Regions from separate parts of the Streptomyces sp. NPDC002577 genome, predicted to be linked through region 1. Evidence: riboswitches for the same ligand, from Rfam matches in the RefSeq annotation. Region 1 holds a riboswitch; the other holds the start of a gene.

Region 1 (4,373 bases):
CCACCGGCGACCACGACACGGCGGCCCTCGGCGCGGTCTGCGCGGCATGCGCATACGCCGCGACCCACACCCTGAACAACAGCGCCCGCTCCCTGATGATCATGTCGACCGAGAAGATCGGGCTGACGGACATCCATGAGGGCATCCACCGCGACATCGCGACCCTGGAGGGCCTCGAGCACCTGGAGCGCACGGACTACCTGGACCGGGTGACCACGGTCCGCACCTCCGCCTGGGGCATCGTCGCCAGCATGTGGAGCGCGATCGCGATCTTCACGGACGTGCTCCAGCTCGTGGTGCTGCTCCTGCTCCTGGGTACGGTCAGCCCCTGGCTGCTGCTCCTGCTGCCCGCCGCCGCACTCCCGCTGTGGGCCAACGCCCGCGGCCAGCGGCTGATCAACGCGGCGGAGACCGACACCGCCGAGTACCACCGCGTGCAGCGCCATCTGTTCAAGCTCGGCACGCGCGCGGCGACCGGCAAGGAGCTCAGGGTCGCGGGCGCGGGGGACGAGATCGTACGGCGGCAGAGCGCGGCCTTCGGTAAAGCGATCGAGGTCCGCTACCGGGCCCGGATGCGCTCCGCATGGCTGCGGGCGGCAGGCTGGACGGTCTTCACGCTCGGCTTCGGCGGGGGCCTCGCGCTCGTCGGCCACCGCACGGCACAGGGCCTCGGCACGCCCGGCGACCTGGTGCTGACGATCACCGTCGCGGCGGCGCTGCGCCAGTCCGTGCAGCAGGCGGTGATGCGAGCGGGCGGGGCGATCGACTCGATGCGGCTGATCGGCCCGTACCTGTGGCTGCGCGAGTACGCCGCCGAGCAGCGGGCCCGCACCGCAGGCACGGCGCCCAGCCCCGACGCGCTCCGTGAAGGCATCACCTTCACCGACGTGTCGTACGTCTACCCCGGCACGGAACGCCGCGCGCTCGACGGGATCAGCGTCACGCTGCCCGCCGGGGCCGTGATCGCGGTGGTCGGCGAGTTCGGCTCGGGCAAGACGACGCTGGTGAAGCTGCTGTCGAAGTTCTACCGGCCCGACGAGGGGCGGATCACCGTCGACGGAACCGATCTCGCCGAGCTCGACACGGACGCCTGGCGGGCCCGGACCAGCGCCGCGTACCAGGACTTCGGGCGCTTCCACACCGTGTTCGCCCAGACCGTCGGGCTCGGCGACCTCCCGCACATCGACGACCGCGAGCGCATCGCGGACGCGGTCCGGGCGGCCGACGCCGAGGGCCTGGTCGCCCGCCTCCCGGACGGCCTGGACACCCAGCTCGGCCGCGAACTGGGCGGCGTCGACCTCTCCGAAGGCCAGTGGCAGAAGACCGCGCTGGCCCGCGCCTCCATGCGCCGCGGCCCGCTGCTGTTCGTCCTCGACGAACCCACGGCCTCCCTCGACGCCCCGAGCGAACAGGCCATCTTCCAGCGCTACATGGACCGCGCCCGCACCCTCGCCAGCCGCACGGGCGCCGTGACCGTCATCGTCTCCCACCGCTTCTCGACCGTGAGCGGCGCCGACCTGATCCTCGTCCTCGACAAGGGCAGCCTGACCGAACACGGCACGCACGAGGAACTGCTGGCGCTGGGCGGGCGGTACGCGGATCTGTACGGCATCCAGGCGACGGCGTACGCGGCGTCCTGAGCCGCGGAACGCTCGATCGCCCACACACCGGCGACGTCCGCGCGCCGCCGGTACGGCGCGACCCGTGCCCGCCGTCTCCCAGCGGACGGGCACGGGGCAGAAAGGAGGCGCGCCGAACACCTCGACTCCACTACAGTGCGCCGTGGGCCGTGACTGGCGCTGAGGTGGAGCACCACCGGGGAGCGGTCTGACGAGAACGTCGATGCCGTGCGCCTGGGCGAGTGGTCGATCACGCCTGGGAGGCGATGATGTCCCCGACTCATACGGCCCAGCTCATGGACGGCACCGGCCTCGCCCGGCGCATCCTCGAAGAGACCGCCACCAGGGCGGCGGAGATCTCACAAAGCACGGGGGTCGCACCGTGCCTGGCGACGGTGCTGGTGGGCGAGGACCCCGCGTCTGTCACCTACGTCCGCATGAAACGGGCCCGCTGCGCCAAGGCCGGCATCCGGTCCCGCCACATCGGCTTGCCCGCCACCACCACGACCGCGGAACTGGTCGACACGCTCGCAACTCTCTCCCGCGATCCGGACGTTCACGGCATCCTGCTACAGCACCCCGCGGGCCCGGACATCGACGAGCGGGCGGCCTTCGAGGCCATCGCCCCGGAGAAGGACGTCGACGGCGTCACGGTGCACTCCTTCGGCGCGATGAGTTTCGGACTTCCCGGCTTCGTGTCCTGCACCCCGGGCGGGATCATGCGGCTGCTGGACGAGTACGGCGTCGAACTCGCCGGCAGACACGCCGTTGTGATCGGCCGTAGCGCGATCCTCGGCAAACCGGTCGGCATGCTCCTGCTCGCGCGGGACGCCACGGTGACGTACTGCCATTCCCGCACCGCGGACCTGCCCGCGATCGTCCGGGAAGCGGACGTTGTGGTGGCGGCGGTGGGCCGGCCCCGGCTGATCCGCGGTCAGGACATCAAGCCCGGCGCGGTGGTGATCGATGCCGGATACAGCCCGGGCAACGTCGGCGACGTGGACTTCGACACCGCCCGCACGCGCGCTCGTCTGATCACTCCCGTTCCCGGCGGTGTCGGACCGATGACCATCGCCGTTCTGCTGGCTCAGACGGTGGACGCCGCAGCGCACCAGCTCGGAATCCGGGAACGCCGACGTCATGTTCCCGGGAGGGGGATGATCCGGTCATGAACCAACGTCACCCGCATCTGCCCACCACCGAGGCTGCCGTCACGGCGATACGCGAGATCGCGCGTGAGCACAACCTGGAGTTGAGCGTCACGCACGACATCGGTGCTGACCAGACGTCCCGTCGGACGTCGGCCGGGGCCTTCACGGTTCTCGACCCGGACGGCTCGTTGCCGCACGAGGCGTTCATCGAGTTGGGGGGCTCTCCGTCCGTCACCGTCTGGATCTTCCCGGACGGCGACACGAAGATCACCGTCGAAGGCGTGGGGTTCGAGGACATCCCCCGCGACTCGGTTCCGGCGTTCCTGCGGGCTGTCTACGGCGGTCTGGCCCATGTAAGAGAGAGGTTCTTCCCGCCCGGTCGGTGGCTGATCGTTCCCTTGCCCGGAGACGAGACCTACAAGGAGCTGATCTTGCGCATGACACTCAGCCCCTGGCTTGTCCGCAACATCCGCGGCCAGGACAGCTAGGAGGGGTATGACCATGCTGCTGCACCGCGTCCTGCAAGCGGTTGGCCGGTTCAGTGAAGCCCACCCTTGGGACCACAACGCGCACTACCACCGGTGGATCCTGCGACAGCTCCCGCGGCGCTTCGACCGTGCCCTCGACGTCGGCTCCGGCAGTGGCGACCTGGCCAGGCTCCTGGCCACGCGCGCCAAGGAGGTGCACGGGATCGACTCCGATCCGGCGATCGTCGGCCGGGCGCAGGAACTGACCGCCCCGGCTGCCCCGGTGACGTTCTCCGTCGCGGATGCGCTCACCGGGATCCCCGCCGGTTCCTACGACGTCATCACGTGTGTCGCCGTCATCCACCATCTGCCGTTCACCGACGCGCTCACCGCCTTCCACCGGCACCTGGCACCGGGAGGAACGCTGGTGGTCGTCGGACTGGCTCGCGAGGAGACCCTCGGCGACCACCTGCTCAGTGTCGCCTCCATCCCGCTGAACGCCGCCATGGGCTGGTTCAAGAACAAGGGCCGTACGGCACCACGGCCGGTCTCGATGACCGCCCGGACCCGGCAGGCGGAGATGGGCTTCGCCCAGATCGTCCGCGAAGCCCAGCACGTCCTGCCGGGTGCGCGACTGCGTCGTCGCTTGTTCTGGCGATACACGTTGGTATGGCACCGGCCTTGAGCGGTCGGGTGCCAGTAGGCGGAGGGCGGCCGTTCCCCCCAAGGACCGGCCGCCCTCCTTCCTGCGCGGCTACTCCGCTACCGGCAGCCGCGCCCCGTCCCGCAGGAACAGCGGGATCCGGTCCAGGGGGGCGTCGACCGTCACGGCCGCTCCGCCCTCGTACTCCTCGCCCGTCCAGGCGTCCGTCCAGCGGGCGCCCGCCGGGAGATACACCGTCCAGGTCGTCGCGCCCGCCTCCAGCACCGGGGCCACCAGCAGGTCCGGGCCGAACAGGTATGCGTCGTCGACCGACCACGCCGTCTCGTCCTCGGGGAACTCGAGGAACAGCGGCCGCATCACCGGGAGGCCCTCCTCGTGGGCGGCGCGCATCACGTCGAGGACGTACGGCTTGAGGCGTTCGCGCAGGTGGAGGTACTTCTCGAGGATGGCGCCGGCCTCCTCGCCGTACGAC
Region 2 (4,373 bases), on a different contig from region 1:
GCCGAGCTGGTCGCCGAGGCCTGGCGGCGCAGGGCCGAACTGCCCTCCGTCTACGGCCGCTTCGACCTCCGCCACGACGGAAGCGGCCCGGCCAAGCTCCTGGAGTACAACGCCGACACGCCGACGTCCCTGGTCGAGGCCGCGAGCCCGCAGTGGTTCTGGATGGAGGAGCGCTTCCCCGGCGCCGACCAGTGGAACTCCCTGCACGAACGGCTCGTCGACGCCTGGAAGAAGCAGGCCGCCCTGCTGCCGCCCGGCAGCCCCCTGTACTTCGCGCACTCCTCGGCCGACGAGCTCGGCGAGGACCTCATGACCGTCGCGTATCTGCAGGAGACCGCCCAGCAGGCCGGTCTCGACACCGAGTGGATCTCCATGGAGGAGATCGGCTGGGACCGGCTCTCCGGGCGCTTCGTGGACAACAAGCTCCGCTTCATCCGCAGCTGCTTCAAGCTCTACCCGTGGGAGTGGCTGACCACGGACCGCTTCGGCGAGCACGTCCTCGACACGCTCGACAACGGCGGCGGCACCGGCAGCACCCTGTGGATCGAGCCCGCCTGGAAGATGCTGCTGTCGAACAAGGCGCTCCTCGCCGTCCTGTGGGAGCTGTACCCGGGCCACCCGAACCTCCTGCCCGCCTACCTCGACGGTCCGCGCGAGCTCGCGGCCACCACCGGGTACGTCGCCAAGCCGCTGCTCGGCCGCGAGGGCGCGGGCGTCACGGTGCACGAGGCGGGCTCCGGCGACGCCGTCGTACGGGCAGAGCCGTGCTGCTACCAGGAGCTGGCGCCCCTGCCGTCGTTCGACGGCAACCGTGTGGTGCTCGGCGCCTGGGTGGTCCAGGACGAGTCGGCGGGGCTCGGTATCCGCGAGTCGTCGGGGCTGGTCACGGACGAGTACGCGCGTTTCCTGCCCCACGTGATCCTCTAGGCCCTGTCGGCCTTCAGCGGCGTGATTCTCCGGCCGTGAGGACGGCCCGCAGCTGATCCAGCCCCCAGTCCAGGTCCTCCTTGCTGATGACCAGCGGCGGGGCGATCCGGATGGTGGAGCCGTGGGTGTCCTTGACCAGGACGCCCCGGTCCATCAGCCGCTCCGAGATCTGTCGCCCCGTGCCGTGGGACGGGTCGATGTCGACGCCCGCCCACAGCCCGCGGCCGCGCACCTCCCGCACCGCGCCGCCGCTGCCGGCGAACAGCCGCAGCTCGTCGAGCAGATGCGCGCCCAGCTCAGCGGCCCGCTGCTGGTACTCGCCCGACCGCAGCATGTCGACGACCTCCAGCGCCACGGCACACGCCAGCGGGTTTCCGCCGAACGTCGAACCGTGCTCACCCGGTCTGAAAACCCCCAGCACCGCGCTGGACGCCACGACCGCCGACACCGGCACGATGCCGCCCCCGAGCGCCTTGCCGAGGACGTACACATCCGGCACGACGCCCTCGTGCTCGCACGCGAAGGTCTTCCCCGTACGGCCCAGGCCCGACTGGATCTCGTCCGCGACGAACAGCACGTTCCGCTCGCGGGTCAGCTCCCGTACGCCCTTCAGATAGCCGTCGGGCGGCATCAGCACCCCGGCCTCGCCCTGGATGGGCTCGAGCAGCACGGCGACCGCGTTCTCCGTGAGCGCCTCGCGCATCGCGGTCAGGTCGCCGTACGGGACGATCTCGAAGCCGGGCGTGTACGGGCCGAAGTCCGCCCGCGCCTCCGGGTCCGTGGAGAAGCTGATGATCGTGGTCGTACGGCCGTGGAAGTTGCCCGCCGCGACGACGACCTTGGCCATGCTGTCGGGCACGCCCTTGACCCGGTAGCCCCACTTCCGTGCGGTCTTCACGGCGGTCTCGACCGCCTCCGCACCCGTGTTCATCGGCAGCACCATCTCCATGCCGCACAGCTCGGCCAGCCGCGCACAGAAGTCCGCGAACCGGTCGTGGTGGAACGCCCGCGAGGTCAGCGTCACCCGCTCCAGCTGCGCCTGCGCGGCCGCGATCAGCCGCCGGTTGCGGTGCCCGAAGTTCAGCGCCGAGTACCCGGCGAGCAGATCGAGGTAGCGACGCCCCTCGATGTCCGTCATCCACGCCCCGTCGGCGGTCGCGATGACGACGGGCAGCGGGTGATAGGTGTGCGCACTGTGCGCCTCGGCAGACGCGATGAGCGCGTCAGCAGCACTCACGGGACCTCCGTCCGTACGGCAGAGAAGGCCAGGTGTGCCCTTTCTACCCGATTTGGGAGCTGTGCCCACCCGTTCCGCTGGGGCGGAACGGGTGGGCACAGCGGAACGGAGCCCAGCGCAGCGGTACCGCATCCTGGACCGGCAAGGCCGGCCCCCGGCCTTGCCGGTAGGCTGGCGGCGGGCCGTGACTGGCGCGCTGGGATGGGACCGACCATCGGGGAGCGGCCCGCGCAACCGTGTGCCGTGCGCCTGGGCCGACCCGTGCATCCCGAGTCCGCGTCCGGAGGTCCTACGCCATGCCAGAGCCCCTCTCCACCGAGTCCACCGCCTTCCGCAGCGCCCTCGAGGTGATCCGGGGCGTGGAGCCCCGCGTCGCCGACGCCATCGGCCAGGAGCTCGAGGACCAGCGCGCGTCGCTGAAGCTGATCGCCAGCGAGAACTACGCCTCGCCCGCCGTCCTGCTGACCATGGGCAACTGGTTCAGCGACAAGTACGCCGAGGGCACGATCGGCCGCCGCTTCTACGCCGGATGCCGCAACGTCGACACCGTCGAGGGCCTCGCCGCCGAGCACGCCAAGGAACTCTTCGGCGCCCGTCACGCCTACGTCCAGCCGCACTCCGGCATCGACGCCAACCTGGTCGCCTTCTGGGCCGTCCTCGCCGCTCGTGTCGAGGCCCCGGCGCTGGAGCGGGCCGGTGCCCGCCAGGTCAACGACCTCTCCGAGAAGGACTGGGCCGAGCTCCGCCGCGAGCTGGGCAACCAGCGCATGCTCGGCATGTCCCTGGACGCCGGCGGCCACCTCACGCACGGCTTCCGGCCCAACATCTCCGGCAAGATGTTCGACCAGCGCAGTTACGGCACCGACCCGGAGACCGGCCTCCTCGACTACGAGGCCCTGCGCGCCACCGCCCGCGAGTTCAAGCCGCTGATCATCGTCGCGGGCTACTCCGCGTACCCGCGCCTGGTGAACTTCCGCATCATGCGGGAGATCGCCGACGAGGTCGGCGCGACCCTCATGGTCGACATGGCGCACTTCGCGGGCCTGGTCGCGGGCAAGGTGCTCACGGGCGACTTCGACCCCGTACCGCACGCGCAGATCGTCACCACGACCACCCACAAGTCGCTGCGCGGCCCGCGCGGCGGCATGGTCCTGTGCGACGACTCGCTCGTCGAGCAGGTCGACCGCGGCTGCCCGATGGTGCTCGGCGGCCCGCTGCCGCACGTCATGGCCGCCAAGGCCGTCGCCCTCGCCGAGGCCCGGCAGCCGGCGTTCCAGGGCTACGCCCAGCGCATCGTCGACAACTCCCGCGCCCTCGCCGACGGCCTGATGCGGCGCGGCGCGACCCTGGTCACCGGCGGTACGGACAACCACCTCAACCTGATCGACGTCGCGACCTCCTACGGCCTCACCGGCCGCCAGGCCGAGTCCGCGCTGCTCGACTCGGGTGTCGTGACCAACCGCAACGCCATCCCGCAGGACCCCAACGGCGCCTGGTACACCTCCGGCATCCGGATCGGCACCCCTGCCCTGACCACCCGCGGGCTCGGCACCGCCGAGATGGACGAGATCGCCGCGCTGATCGACCGTGTGCTGACCTCCGCGGAGCCGGGCACGACCAGCAAGGGCGCCCCCTCCAAGGCGCAGCACGTTCTGGACGAGAAGGTCTCGGACGAGGTCTCGCGCCGGGCCGCGGAGCTGCTGGACGGGTTCCCGCTGTACCCGGGTATCGACCTCAGCTGACCTGCGTACCTGCGTACCGCCGCCCGGAGGCTCACCGAGCCCTCCGGGCGGCGACTGTGCATCTGCCGCCGACGGCACTGTGTTCCACGTCTCACCGGCCGCCGCTCGATGGCGGCCGTGGCCGCGCGCATCCTGGACGTATGCCGTCACCCTCCCCCATCGCGGGAGAAACGGTTCCACGGGAGCTGTCGCGGATCGGTTCCCAAGCTTTCGCGCGTACCTGAGAGAATGTTGAGCATGGTCTCTGATCACCCACCCGTCGCCCCGGGGCCCGAGACGCCCCGCTCCGCGTCCGGCGCCCGTCCGCGTGTCCTCTCCGGAATCCAGCCCACCGCAGGCTCGTTCCACCTCGGGAACTACCTGGGAGCGGTGCGCCAGTGGGTGGCGCTGCAGGAGACCCACGACGCGTTCTACATGCTGGCCGACCTGCACGCGATCACCGTCCCGCAGGACCCGGCCGAGCTGCG

Evidence for each region. Region 1 has a riboswitch for ZMP and ZTP ahead of ACWD4J_RS24990 (bifunctional 5,10-methylenetetrahydrofolate dehydrogenase/5,10-methenyltetrahydrofolate cyclohydrolase). Riboswitches for the same ligand answer to the same signal wherever they lie in the genome.
Region 2: another riboswitch for ZMP and ZTP. It lies ahead of ACWD4J_RS31075 (glycine hydroxymethyltransferase); the one in region 1 lies ahead of ACWD4J_RS24990 (bifunctional 5,10-methylenetetrahydrofolate dehydrogenase/5,10-methenyltetrahydrofolate cyclohydrolase).

Annotation. Positions count from the first base shown of each region.
Region 1 is NZ_JBSFWK010000021.1:110,096-114,468, forward strand. Features, by position in the region: gene ACWD4J_RS24985 (ABC transporter ATP-binding protein) at 1-1,640, shown strand, start outside; ZMP/ZTP riboswitch at 1,780-1,866, shown strand; gene ACWD4J_RS24990 (bifunctional 5,10-methylenetetrahydrofolate dehydrogenase/5,10-methenyltetrahydrofolate cyclohydrolase) at 1,889-2,791, shown strand; gene ACWD4J_RS24995 (hypothetical protein) at 2,788-3,258, shown strand; gene ACWD4J_RS25000 (class I SAM-dependent methyltransferase) at 3,266-3,922, shown strand; gene ACWD4J_RS25005 (glycoside hydrolase family 31 protein) at 3,992-4,373, opposite strand, start outside.
Region 2 is NZ_JBSFWK010000033.1:59,293-63,665, forward strand. Features, by position in the region: gene ACWD4J_RS31065 (glutathionylspermidine synthase family protein) at 1-927, shown strand, start outside; gene rocD (ornithine--oxo-acid transaminase) at 941-2,164, opposite strand; ZMP/ZTP riboswitch at 2,339-2,426, shown strand; gene ACWD4J_RS31075 (glycine hydroxymethyltransferase) at 2,461-3,906, shown strand; gene trpS (tryptophan--tRNA ligase) at 4,144-4,373, shown strand, end outside.